2 regions of the Gordonia sp. LUNF6 genome follow, and region 2 is predicted to be linked to the other one. Evidence: riboswitches for the same ligand, from Rfam matches in the RefSeq annotation. Region 2 holds a riboswitch; the other holds the start of a gene.
What was found. A riboswitch is a leader RNA that binds a small molecule or an ion and turns the genes downstream of it on or off. The one in region 2 is predicted to bind S-adenosylmethionine.

Region 1: linked by a shared signal. The riboswitch ahead of ACK8HH_RS05690 (bifunctional o-acetylhomoserine/o-acetylserine sulfhydrylase) and the one ahead of ACK8HH_RS15780 (aminotransferase class V-fold PLP-dependent enzyme) in region 2 are both predicted to bind S-adenosylmethionine.

Annotation. Positions count from the first base shown of each region.
Region 1 covers NZ_CP178181.1:1,204,592-1,210,900, forward strand. The annotation lists gene metX (homoserine O-acetyltransferase MetX) at 1-1,149, opposite strand, end outside; gene ACK8HH_RS05690 (bifunctional o-acetylhomoserine/o-acetylserine sulfhydrylase) at 1,198-2,508, opposite strand; SAM riboswitch class IV at 2,575-2,689, opposite strand; gene ACK8HH_RS05695 (NADP-dependent isocitrate dehydrogenase) at 3,054-4,271, shown strand; gene ACK8HH_RS05700 (MFS transporter) at 4,366-5,625, shown strand; gene ACK8HH_RS05705 (exodeoxyribonuclease III) at 5,635-6,309, shown strand, end outside.
Region 2 covers NZ_CP178181.1:3,367,418-3,373,726, reverse strand. The annotation lists gene ACK8HH_RS15810 (FAD-dependent oxidoreductase) at 1-534, opposite strand, end outside; gene ACK8HH_RS15805 (hypothetical protein) at 738-1,220, shown strand; gene ACK8HH_RS15800 (rhodanese-like domain-containing protein) at 1,217-1,630, shown strand; gene ACK8HH_RS15795 (O-succinylhomoserine sulfhydrylase) at 1,644-2,843, shown strand; gene ACK8HH_RS15790 (isochorismate synthase MenF) at 2,846-3,952, opposite strand; gene ACK8HH_RS15785 (hypothetical protein) at 3,976-4,551, opposite strand; SAM riboswitch class IV at 4,850-4,963, shown strand; gene ACK8HH_RS15780 (aminotransferase class V-fold PLP-dependent enzyme) at 4,981-6,216, shown strand.

The DNA of each region.
Region 1 (6,309 bases), 1.8 Mb from region 2:
CCGCCGCAGGCGCGCGACGTCCATCGTCTTCGCGAGGAGTTCCCGGATCGGCTCGAACTCGGTGAGGAATCCGTCGTGGCCGGCGTCGGAGCGGATCACGTGCAGCCCGCCGACGCAGTCGCCGAGCTCGCGGGCGATCTCCTCGAGCTGGTACAGCGGATACAGCCGGTCGGAGTCGATCGCGCCGACGACGGTCGGCACGCTGCATCCGGCCAGGGCCGCCGCGACGCCGCCGCGGTCGCGGCCGACGTCGTGGTTGTTGAGGACATCCGAGAGCACCACGTAGGCGCCCGGATCGAAGCGCCGCTTGAGCTTCTCGGCCTGGTGCTCCAGATAGCTGGCGATGGAGTAGCGGCCGTCGACCAGCGGGTTCTCCTCCCCCTGGGGGCGGTTCTCGAAACGCTGGTCGAGTTCGCGGTCGCTCCGGTAGCTCAGATGCGCGATTCGGCGCGCGATACCCATTCCGATGCTGGGGGAGCGGCCGGTCCCGTAGTAGTCGCCGCCCTGCCACGCGGGATCGGACTTGATCGCCTCGATCTGGGTGGTCTGCGTGCCGATCTGATCGGCGCTGGCGCGTGCGCCCACCGCCAGCACCAGCGCGGCGCCGACCGCGTCGGGGTAGGTGACGGCCCATTCGAGGGCACGGGCACCGCCCATCGAGCCGCCCGCGACGGCGGCCAGCCGGCTGATGCCGAGTGCCTCCAGCGCGAGCGACTCCGACCGGACGAGGTCGCGAACGGTGAGCCGCGGGAAGCGTGACCCCCACGGCCTGCCGTCGGGAGCGAGGGAGCCGGGACCGGTGGAGCCGAAGCAGCCGCCGATCGCGTTCGGCGCCAACACGCACCATTCGTCGGTGTCGACCGCGCAGCCCGGCCCGATCAGTCCGTCCCACCATCCGGTCATCGAGAACTGATCGTCGGCCGGGCCGGCGACGTGCGAGTTACCGGTGAGCGCGTGCAGCGCCAACACGATGTTGTCCCGGGCCGCCGTCGGCGTGCCCCACTTCTGGAAGGCGACGGTGACGTCGGCCAGCGTGGCTCCCGAATCGAGAGTCAGATCGCCGATCGAGACGCTGACCTGAGCTCCGTCCGGACGGGTGGCCCAGTCGGGGTCGCTCACCGTCGTGGCCGGGTCGATACTGACCGACACCTGGCCTCCCTTCAGTGGACGAGACAACGGCAGTGGACGAGACAACGGCTACTTGACTCGCGCTGCCGCGGCGAACCCGGTGGTGAGGTCGGCGAGGATGTCGTCGATGCCCTCGATGCCCACGGCGAGCCGGACCAGACCCGGCGTCACACCGGCGGCCAGCTGCTCCTCCGGGGAGAGCTGGCTGTGCGTGGTGGACGCGGGGTGGATCACCAGCGAGCGGACGTCGCCGATGTTGGCGACATGGCTGTGCAGGGTCAGCGCGTTCACGAAGGCCTTGCCCGCCTCGACGCCGCCCTCGATCTCGAATCCGATGACCGCGCCGGCGCCCTTCGGCAGCAGCTTCTGCGCCCGTTCGTAGTACGGCGACGACTTGAGACCGGCGTACGAGACCGAGGTGACCTGGTCGTTGGCCTCCAAGAACTCGGCCACCTTCTGTGCATTGGAGACGTGGCGCTCCACGCGCAGGCTCAGCGTCTCGATGCCCTGAGCCAGCAGGAAGGCGTTGAACGGGGAGATGGCCGCGCCCGTGTCGCGCAGCAATTGCGTGCGCGCCTTGAGCGCGTAGGCCGGAGCCCCCAGGTCGGCGAAGACGACGCCGTTGTAACTCGGGTCCGGGGTGGTGAAGCCGGGGAACAGGTCTTCACCGTCGCGCTGGACGCGCCAGTCGAAGGTGCCGCCGTCGATGATGACGCCGCCGATCGCGGTGCCGTGACCGCCGATGTACTTGGTGGCCGAGTGCACGACGATGTCGGCCCCGTGCTCGATGGGATTCAGCAGATACGGCGTCGCGACCGTGTTGTCGACGATCAGCGGGAGGCTGTGCGCGTGTGCGACGTCCGCCACTCCGGCGATGTCGAGGACCTGATTGTGCGGGTTCGCGATGGTCTCACCGAACAGTGCGCGGGTGTTGGGCCGGATCGCCGACTTCCACGACTCGAGATCGTCGGGATCGTCGACGAACGAGACCTCGATGCCGAACTTCGGCAGCGTGTAGTGGAAGAGATTGTATGTGCCGCCGTAGATTCGGGGGCTGGAGACGACGTGTCCGCCGGCCTCGACGATGTTCTGAATCGCGTAGGTGGTGGCGGCCTGGCCGGAGGCCACCAAGAGGGCCGCGACGCCGCCGCCGAGAGCCGCGAGGCGCTGCTCGACGGTGTCCTGCGTCGGATTCATGATCCGGGTGTAGATGTTGCCCGGCTCGGCGAGCGCGAACAGGTTCGCCGCGTGGTCGGTGTTGTCGAACACGTACGACGTGGTCTGGTAGATCGGCAGTGCGCGTGTCTTGGCGGTCGCGTCGACTACCTGCCCGGCGTGCACCTGGGTGGTCTCGAAGCTCCAATTCGCGGCGTCAGACATGAGACGTCATTCTCTTTCTTCGGTCGGCGGCCCGGGGCGGGCCTCGTATGTTGGGTCCGACCCTCGGACCCGCGCTTGCTGCGGCGACTTCCGTCGCAGCCAGGTCATCACCCGGAGCACCCCACCGCGGATGGAGGGTTGCCGGTCAGCAAGCCGGGGCTGTGCGCTGACACTCATGACCTGTTGCTGAGGATATATCAACTCGATGCGGCTGTTGAAACGGCTTCACCGCCCCTGGTCGTAAATCTGTCGACTCGGTGGGCGATGTGGTAGGACCGCGCAAAAGCGGCGACCGGTGCGAGCGGTCGGTCTCGGCGCGTCGGCGCTGTGTTCAAGGAGAACTGCTGCCGCACAGGGCATTCGGCGCGGATCTGCGGAGGCGCGGCGGTGCTTGCACGATCGCTCGGTCGCTGAGCTGCTCATGGGATATGCTGGTTAAAACAGTACGCGCGTTCTGTTTGGAGCCCGCCGCGCCGAACGACCGTCCGTATTACGTTTGAGGACGAGTGGCCGGCGGTCTACTGCTGAGGAGGGCACAGAGCCATATGGGCAAGATCAAGGTCGAGGGCACCGTCGTCGAACTCGACGGCGACGAGATGACGCGAATCATCTGGCAGTTCATCAAAGAGAAGCTGATCCACCCCTACCTCGACATCGATCTGGATTACTACGACCTCGGGATCGAGAACCGCGACGCGACCGACGATCAGGTCACGGTGGACGCCGCGCACGCGATTCAGAAGCACGGTGTCGGCGTCAAGTGCGCCACCATCACCCCCGACGAGGCCCGCGTCGAGGAATTCGGTCTCAAGAAGATGTGGCGATCGCCTAACGGCACCATTCGGAACATCCTCGGCGGCACCATCTTCCGGGCTCCGATCCTGATCTCGAACGTGCCTCGGCTGGTACCCGGCTGGACCAAGCCGGTGGTCGTCGGGCGTCACGCCTTCGGCGACCAGTACCGCGCCACCGACTTCAAGGTGCCCTCGGCGGGCACGGTCACCATCACCTACACGCCCGACGACGGAAGCGAGCCGATCGAGCACGAGATCGTCCGAATCCCCGAGTCGGGTGGCGTCGTGATGGGCATGTACAACTTCAACAAGTCGATCGAGGACTTCGCGCGGGCGTCGTTCAACTACGGACTGCAGCGCAACTATCCGGTGTACCTGTCCACCAAGAACACCATCCTCAAGGCCTACGACGGCGCGTTCAAGGACATCTTCGCCGACGTCTTCGAGCGTGAGTTCAAGGCCGAGTTCGATGCCGCGGGGCTGCACTACGAGCACCGGCTGATCGACGACATGGTCGCCTCGTCGCTCAAGTGGGAGGGCGGCTACGTCTGGGCGTGCAAGAACTACGACGGCGACGTCCAGTCGGACACCGTGGCCCAGGGCTACGGCTCGCTCGGACTGATGACCTCGGTTCTGATGACACCCGACGGCCAGACCTGCGAGGCCGAGGCCGCGCACGGTACCGTGACCCGGCACTACCGGCAGCACCAGCAGGGCAAGCCGACGTCGACCAATCCGATCGCGTCGATCTTCGCCTGGACGCGTGGTCTGGACCACCGCGGCAAGCTCGACAACACCCCCGAGGTGCGCGAGTTCGCGGAGAAGCTCGAGGACGTCGTCATCAAGACCGTCGAGTCGGGGAAGATGACCAAGGACCTGGCACTGCTGGTCGGCGGCGACCAGGCGTACCTCACCACCGAGGAGTTCCTGGGCGCCCTCGACGACAATCTGCAGGCCGCGCTGCGGTAGTCCTCTCCTCCGGGTGTCGGAGGTCACCGCGGGTCTGTGGAATGGCGCTCGGCGTGCGGGTGTTGCGCATCGGGTGGACACCGAGACTCAGGACGTGGCGGCATCGTGCGACGGCGAGCATCCGGCTCGGCGGGTGGGCTGGGTGGTCGGAGCACTCGCGCTCGGCGGGTTCGGCATCGGAACCACCGAGTTCGTCGCGATGGGGCTGCTGCCGAACATCGCGTCGAGCCTCGGCGTCAGTGAGCCGACCGCCGGGCACCTGATCTCCGCCTATGCGCTGGGCGTGGTGGTGGGCGCTCCGCTGATCGCGGTGCTCGCGGCCCGGGTGTCGCGACGGACGCTGTTGATCGCACTCATGGTGGCGTTCACTCTCGGCAATGCGCTGAGTCTGGTGGCGCAGAACTATCCGACGCTGATGGCCGCACGCTTCGTCGCCGGGCTGCCGCACGGGGCGTATTTCGGCGTGGCCTCGTTGGTCGCCGCCCACCTCGCCGGCCCCGGCCGCCGTGCGCAGGCGGTGGGGCAGGTGATGATGGGACTGTCGGTGGCCAACGTCCTCGGGGTGCCGGCGGCCACCTGGCTGGGCCAGGCGCTCGGGTGGCGCGCCGCCCTCGCCCTCGTCGTGGTGATCGGTGCTGTGACGGTGCTCGCGCTGTGGCGCGTGGTGCCCGATCTGCGGTCGATGCGCACCACCGATCCCGCCACTGAACTCGGCGGACTCCGCCACGGGCAGATCTGGCTGACGCTGCTGGTCGGCGTGGTGGGATTCGGCGGCTTCTTCGCCTTCTACACGTATCTGAACACCGCGCTCACCTCGCTGGGCGGACTGTCGGAGGCCGCGGTGCCGATCGCGCTGATGCTGTTCGGCGCGGGAATGGTGAGCGGCAATTACCTCGGCGGCCGTCTCGCCGACCGCCTGGGCGACAAGGCCATCGCCATCGGCATGGCGAGCGCAGCGTCGGCGCTGGTGCTGTTCGCGCTCCTGGTGTCCACCGGGTGGCCGGCCGTGATCATGACCTTCTTCGTCGGCTGTTCCGGATCGGCCGCCATCCCCGGGCTGCAGACGCGATTGATGGACGTCGCGCACGATGCGCAGACGATCGCGGCCGCGCTCAACCATTCGGCGCTGAACGTCGCCAACGCTCTCGGCGCATGGGTCGGCGGACTGGTGATCGCCCACGGTCTCGGCTACCGGGCACCGTCACTGGTCGGTGCGGTCCTCGCGGTGGGCGGCGTGCTGGTGCTCGCGGCGGCGGTGGCGGCTGCGCGGCGGTCCGGCGAGGAGATGCCTCAGCGGGAGGTCGCGGTTCCGGTCGGAGACGAGCCCGTGGGCGATGTCCGAAGCGGTCGCTAGGGTGGTCCCGTGACCACACCGTTCTCCATCACCACGATCAACGTCAACGGGATCCGTGCCGCTGTGAAGCAGCGCTCGGACGACAATCCGGGCATGCTCCCGTGGCTCGAGGACGCCGCACCCGACGTGGTGCTGATGCAAGAGGTGAGGGCCGGCGACGCGATCGCTCGCAAGGCGCTGCAGCCCGCGCTGGATGCCGGGTGGCACTTCGTGCACACGGAATCGTCGGTCAACGGCCGCGCCGGCGTCGGGATCCTGTCTCGCCGCGCACCCTCGCAGGTGCGGGTCGGTTTCGGCAGCGACGAGTTCGACACGGCGGGACGCTATATCGAGGCGGACTTCGACTTCGGCGGTGAGACGGTGACCGCGGCGAGCCTGTATCTGCCGACGGGGGCGGCGCCGACCGAGCAGGAGAAGGACATCGAGAAGTACGAGGAGAAGCGGCGCTTCCTCGAAGCGTTCCGGCCCTACCTCGACAAACTGCTCGGCACCGGGGGACTGGCGGTGGTGGCGGGCGACTGGAACATCGCGCCCGACGAGCGTGACATCAAGAACTGGAAGGGCAATCTCAAGAACGCGGGTTTCCTCCCGCACGAGCGGGCATGGGTCGCCGGGCTGCTGGAGGCCGGCTGGGTGGACGTGGCGCGCGAGCATCACGGCGACGTCGCTGGGCCGTACGCGTGG
Region 2 (6,309 bases):
GGTCGGGAGCAGCTCGTCGCCGGTCTTGGCCAGCACGCGGGCCACGTCGAGGGCCACGTTCCCGACACCGATCACGGCGACCTTCTCCTCCTCCAGCGGCCATTCGCGGGAGAAGTCCGGGTGGCCGTCGTACCAGGCCACGAACTCGCCGGCGCCGTAGCTGCGCTCGAGGTCGACGCCCGGAATCTGCAGAGCGCGGTCGTCGGTGGCGCCCGTGGAGAAGACGACGGCGTCGTAGTGCTTGCGCAGGTCGGCGAGGGTGATGTCGGTGCCGTAGTCGATATTGCCGAGCAGGCGGACCTGGGGCTTGTCGAGCACCTTGTGCAGAGCGGTGATGATGCCCTTGATGCGCGGGTGATCGGGTGCGACGCCGTACCGGATGAGACCGAACGGGGCGGGCATGCGCTCGTAGAGATCGATGCTCACGCCGCGCTCGGACGCGGTGTCGGACTTCATCAGTGCATCGGCGCAGTAGATGCCGGCCGGCCCGGCACCGACGATCGCGACCCGCAACGGGCGGCTGTTGTCACTCATTTCCAGGTGCTTCCTCAGCTGGTTGGACAGGGATACCTCTACGTTATGTCTTGTGAGGTCGCCGCCAAAATTTCGATGTGAGGTATACCTCAGTCGAAGATCGGGTGCCGAAAACTATTGACGAATCGCGCCCGGTGAAGGTGGCCCGTCGCCGGACGGCACGGTTGAAAGTCCCTGGACATGGGCCGATACACTCGGCTGTCATGAACGAAGACCAGCCGGCGTCTCACGACCTCCCGGAGGACGACCAGCCGCGGTCGTGGAAAGCGGCGCTCCCGATGATTCTGGCCGGTGCGCTCGTGGTGGTGCTGCTGGCGTGGGTCCTGATCGCCGCCCTGGTGAATCCGCCGGAGGAACGGCTCAGCGACTCCGCTCAGGTGCAGCACACGGTCAACGACATGTACAGCGCGATGGGCACGCTCAACTACGACCAGTACGTCGGCTCGTTCTGTCAGGCCGATGTGGACGCCGCCGACTTCCCGAAGTCGGTCCAGTTCGCGGAGCAGAACCGCGCCGAGAACGAGGCCAAGGGCAAGATCGTCGTGCCGAACATGGACGTGGAAGTCACCGGCGACAGCGCCACCGTGAAAGCCCATTGGAACCGCGAGAACACCGCGGACGACGAGCAGACGACCTCGCTGCGGCTGATCCGGGAGAACGGTGAGTGGAAGGTGTGCAACCGATGACTTACAGCGGCGACGTGACGTGTGAGCAGGCATGGCAGCGGCTCGCGGAGAATCCGAAGGCAGTCCTCATCGACTGCCGCACGCAAGCGGAATGGAACTTCGTCGGAGTGCCGGACACCGAATCGCTCGGCAAGCGCACGCTGTTCGTCGAGTGGATCGACTACCCGAACGGTGCGCCCAATCCGCGCTTCGTCGACCAACTGCGCGAGGCCGGCGTGGAGCCGGACGACGAACTGCTGTTCCTGTGCCGCTCGGGCCATCGGTCCATCGGTGCAGCGGAGGCCGCGGTCGCCGCCGGATTCGGGCAGGCGTACAACATTCTCGACGGGTTCGAAGGCCCGATCGACGCCGACGGGCACCGTGGCGGGGCCGGTTGGCGCGCCGCGTCGCTGCCCTGGCGACAGTCATGAAGGAGTCTGTGAAATGAGCCGAGAGCTGCCCGACTGGGTTTCTCCAGAGACCGTCGCCGTGCGCGGTGGGATCCTTCGCTCCGGCTTCTTCGAGACCTCCGAAGCGCTCTACCTCAACAGCGGATACGTCTACGAGTCGGCCGAGGCGGCCGAACGCGCCTTCACCGGCGAAGAACAGCGTTTCGTCTACACCCGCTACGGGAATCCGACCGTCGCGATGTTCCAGGAGCGGCTCCGCCAGATCGAGGGGACGCAGGCCTGCTTCGCCACGGCGAGCGGCATGGCCGCGGTCTTCGTGGCACTGGGTGCGCTGCTGAAGAAGGGCAGCCGCCTCGTCGCGGCGCGCAGCCTCTTCGGTTCCTGCTTCGTGATCTGCAACGAGATCCTCCCGTCCTGGGGCGTCGAGACGGTCTTCGTCGACGGAGAAGACCTCGACCCGTGGGAGCGGGCCCTCGCCGAGCCGACGGACGCGGTGTTCTTCGAGACGCCGTCGAATCCGATGCAGACGCTGGTCGATGTCCGCAAGGTGTCGGAGATGGCGCACGCGGCCGGCGCGACGGTGGTGCTCGACAACGTATTCGCGACCCCGCTGCTGCAACGCGGTCTGGACATGGGCGCCGACGTCATCGTGTATTCGGGGACCAAGCACATCGACGGCCAGGGCCGGGTGATGGGCGGTGCGGTGCTCGGCACGCAGGAGTTCATCGACGGCCCGGTGCGGGAACTGATGCGTCACACCGGTCCGGCTCTCAGTCCGTTCAACGCGTGGGTGATGCTCAAGGGCCTCGAGACGATGAAGCTGCGGCTCGACCAGTCGGTCGCCACCGCGCTGCGAGTCGCCGAATTCCTCGACGCCGATCCCCGGGTGGCCAAGGCGATCTATCCCTTCCTGTCGTCGCACCCGCAGTACGAGCTGGCGCGCTCGCAGATGTCCGGCGGGGGAACGGTCATCACGTTCGAACTCGCCGACCGGCCGGGTCTTTCCGGCAAGGAGCGGGCCTTCGAAGTGCTCAACGGACTGCAGATCATCGACATCTCCAACAACCTCGGTGACGCCAAGAGCCTCATCACGCATCCGGCCACCACCACCCACCGGGCGATGGGGCCCGACGGCCGTGCGGCGATCGGTCTCACCGACTCGATGGTCCGGCTGTCGGTGGGTCTGGAGAGCGCGGACGATCTGCTGCGCGATCTGGACGCGGCGCTGGGCTGAGCTCAGGCGTCGGCACGCACCGGGCGGTCCGCGTCGGCCAGTGCACTGAGCACCGTCTGGAACTTCGCCGTGGTCTCGGCCACCTCGGCGTCGGGGTCGGAGCCGGCGACGATGCCGCCTCCGGCCCAGGCGCTGACCTTCGTGCGTGACGAGTCGAGCTCGAGACACCGGATCGAGACCACCCATTCCCCGTCGCCGGCGGCGTCGCACCAGCCGACGGTTCCGGCGTAGAACTCCCGCGGTCCTTCGACCTCCTCGATGATCCGCGCCGCGGCTTCGGTCGGTGTCCCGCAGACGGCGGGTGTGGGGGAGAGCAGCGCCGCCAGTTCCAGCGCCGTGATCGTCGGATCGGCCAGCTCTCCGGTGATCGGCGTCGCCAGATGCCAGACGTGGTTGGTGGAGATGGTCTGCGGCCGGTCGGGGATGGCGATACGGCTGCACAGCGGTTGGAGCAGGTCGCGCAGATAGTCGACGACGTACGCGTGCTCGCGCAAGTCCTTCGCCGAACGGCTGAGTTCCTCGGCGGCGTTCGGAACGGGACGGCCTGCGGCGTCGAACTTCGGGGCCGATCCCGCGTAGGGAACGCATTGGAGGATGGAACCGCGTTTGCGGAGCAGGAGTTCCGGACTCGCGCCGATCAGCCAGTTGCCGTCGTGTCCCGGCGCCGCGCTCAGATCGGCGGCGAACACCGTCGACCCGCCGGCAGTGGCCGTGAATCGGCCGATCAGTTCGACCGGCTCGACGGCCCGGGTGAGCGACGCGTCCAGACTGCGAGCCACGACCACCTTCTCGGCGGCGCCCGACGCGATGGCGTCGAGTGCGCGGACGACTCGCTCGCGGTGCACCGAGTCCGGGGTCACCGAGACCTCCGCGACCACCGAGCCGTCGACCGTGGCGGGAGTGGCTGCGGGGGAGAAGTCGACCCGTTCGGGGGCGATCAGTGATGCGGGACCGCCGGTGTCGAAGCCGAGGGCGCCGCCGACGAAGTCGACGGTGCCGGCGGCGAGGGCCTCTCGCGCCTGCGCCACGGAGCCGAACGCGGCGCGCACTCCGAATCCGCGGGCGTTGAGATCGGTGTTCGACAGCAGAAACGACAGACCGGCAGGCACCTGGCCAGGTTACCCGCGAGAGGCTAGACGGACTTCGTCGCTGTGATGCGCTTCTCCCTGATCAACCGCTTGAGGAGGTCGCGGCCCGCGGATCCGGCGGAGACGGGGTCGGCGCCCGCGTCGGCACCCGACATGTTGACGCAGGTGCGACCGTCGACGCTCGAGGTCGCGTACAGCCACTGCTCGGTGTGGCCGTTCGCGGAGTCGTCACGGCTCTTGGTCTTCCACTCGCCGACGGAGGCGGTTCCGGAGCAACTGTCGGCGAACACCACCACCGTGTGTACCGGGGTCCCCGAGCCGGATTCGCCGAGCGAGGTGAGGTCGTCGGACATCTGCGACAGCACCCGGTCGTCGTCGGCGGCCCGCAGCACCACGACGGGCGCGCCGTCGTTGGTGTCGGTGACGGCGGTCCAGCCGGCGGGCACCCGGACCTCCACGGACGTCCCGCCCTTGAGCGCGAACGTTCGCGTGGTCTCCGGCGCCGCACCGGTGTCGCGGTCGGAGTCCCAGGGGGCGAGGATCAGCAGCGTCGTCAGTCCGGCGACCACCAGTGCGGTCACCGCCACGATGCCGAAGAACATCGGCTTCGGACCCTTCACCGGCGGCTGCTGCGGCCACGGGCCGGGCGGGAAGGGGTTCGGTGCGTACGGCGGCTGCGCGGGTCCGTACCGGTGGGGCGGCCCGTACGACGACGGCTGTGGCGGTTGTGGCAGGGGCGGTTGTGGCAGGGGCCGGCCGGGAGCGCCGCTCGGATACTGCGGGTCGGACGGATGAACCACGGGAGGCCTTTCTGAACAGGGATGTTGAAACCACGCTAACTGCGGATCCGCCGGTGATTACACCCGCCGTGGTTTTAATGCTTTCCGCGAATGACGCGTACCGGCATCCTTGACGGCGGGTCACGAGAACCGGTGCGAAGCCCTGGCTGGCCGGTCGGCAACCCTCCACCGCGGTGGGGTGCTCCAGGTGACGACCCGGCCGGCGTCGACCGACGTCCGGCAAGTGCGGAGATCTACTGGAGTCGTGTCATGACCGCAATCCTCGACCGGGCCGTGTGCCCGGCACCCATTCGTCCCCTCGCGCCGGTGGTCGGTGCCGACACCACGGTGCCGACCACCGCAGGGGGCGAGACCGTCTACGCGAACCTCGACTACGCGGCATCGGCCCCGGCTCTCGTGTCTGTCGCGGAACGGCTCTCCGGCGCGTTGACCGAGTATGCGAGCGTGCATCGGGGCGCGGGCCATCTCTCTCAGGTCACGACAGCGCGATACGAGCAGGCTCGGGAGACCGTCCGGCGGTTCGTCGGCGGTCGAAGCGACGACACGGTGGTGTTCACGCGCAACACCACCGACGCCGTCAATCTCGCCGCGCACGTCACCCCCGGCGACGTGGTGGTGCTCGACATCGAGCACCACGCCAACCTGCTGCCCTGGACCCGGACCGGCCGTGCTCGCGTGGTGCCGGCGGCCCGCACCGTCGAAGAGACGGTGGGGCGGCTCGAAGCAGAACTCGCTGCCGCGCCCGCCGCGTTGCTCGCGATCACCGGTGCGTCGAACGTGACCGGCGAGGTGCTGCCGATCGGACGGCTGGCCGCGGCGGCGCATCGGCACGGCGCGCGCATTCTGGTGGACGCCGCGCAACTGGTCCCGCACCGCGCCGTCTCGATCGCGTCCTGGGGCATCGACTACCTCGTCTTCTCCGGCCACAAGCTGTACGCGCCGTTCGGTGCGGGCGCGCTGGTGGGCCGCGGCGACTGGCTCGATGCGGCGGAACCGTACCTGGCCGGCGGCGGCGCCACCGCCGACGTCGACCTCGACGGCCGGGTCGCGTGGCACACCGGTGCCGCTCGTCACGAAGCCGGATCTCCCAACACGCTGGGGGTGGTGGCGCTCGCAGCGGCGGCGCAGGCCCTGCAGGACATCGGTTTCGAGGAGATCGGCTATCACGAGCACCGGTTGCAGCAGCGTCTCGACGAGGGGTTGGCGCTGCTGCCCGGCGTGCATCCGCTGCGGGTCTTCGACGATGCGGCCGACCGCGTCGGCATCGCCGGCTTCACCGTGGAGAACCATTCCCCGCGCAGTGTCGCCGAATATCTGTCGGTGACGCGGGGGATCGGCGTGCGCGACGGCAAGTTCTGCGCGCATCCGCTGCTGCGGAAGCTGGGCTACCCCGACGGTGCGGTCCGGGCCAGCTTCGGTCTCGGGACGTCGTCGGACGATGTCGATCGTCTGCTGGCCGCGCTGTCGGATCTGGTGCGGCGGTAGATTTCTCGTCCGCTTTCACAGCGGGCGCGGTGGGGTTCGCGGGCGCGGGACGTACGTCCATTTATGCCGAAATTTCTCAGTTGCGGCCGGGAG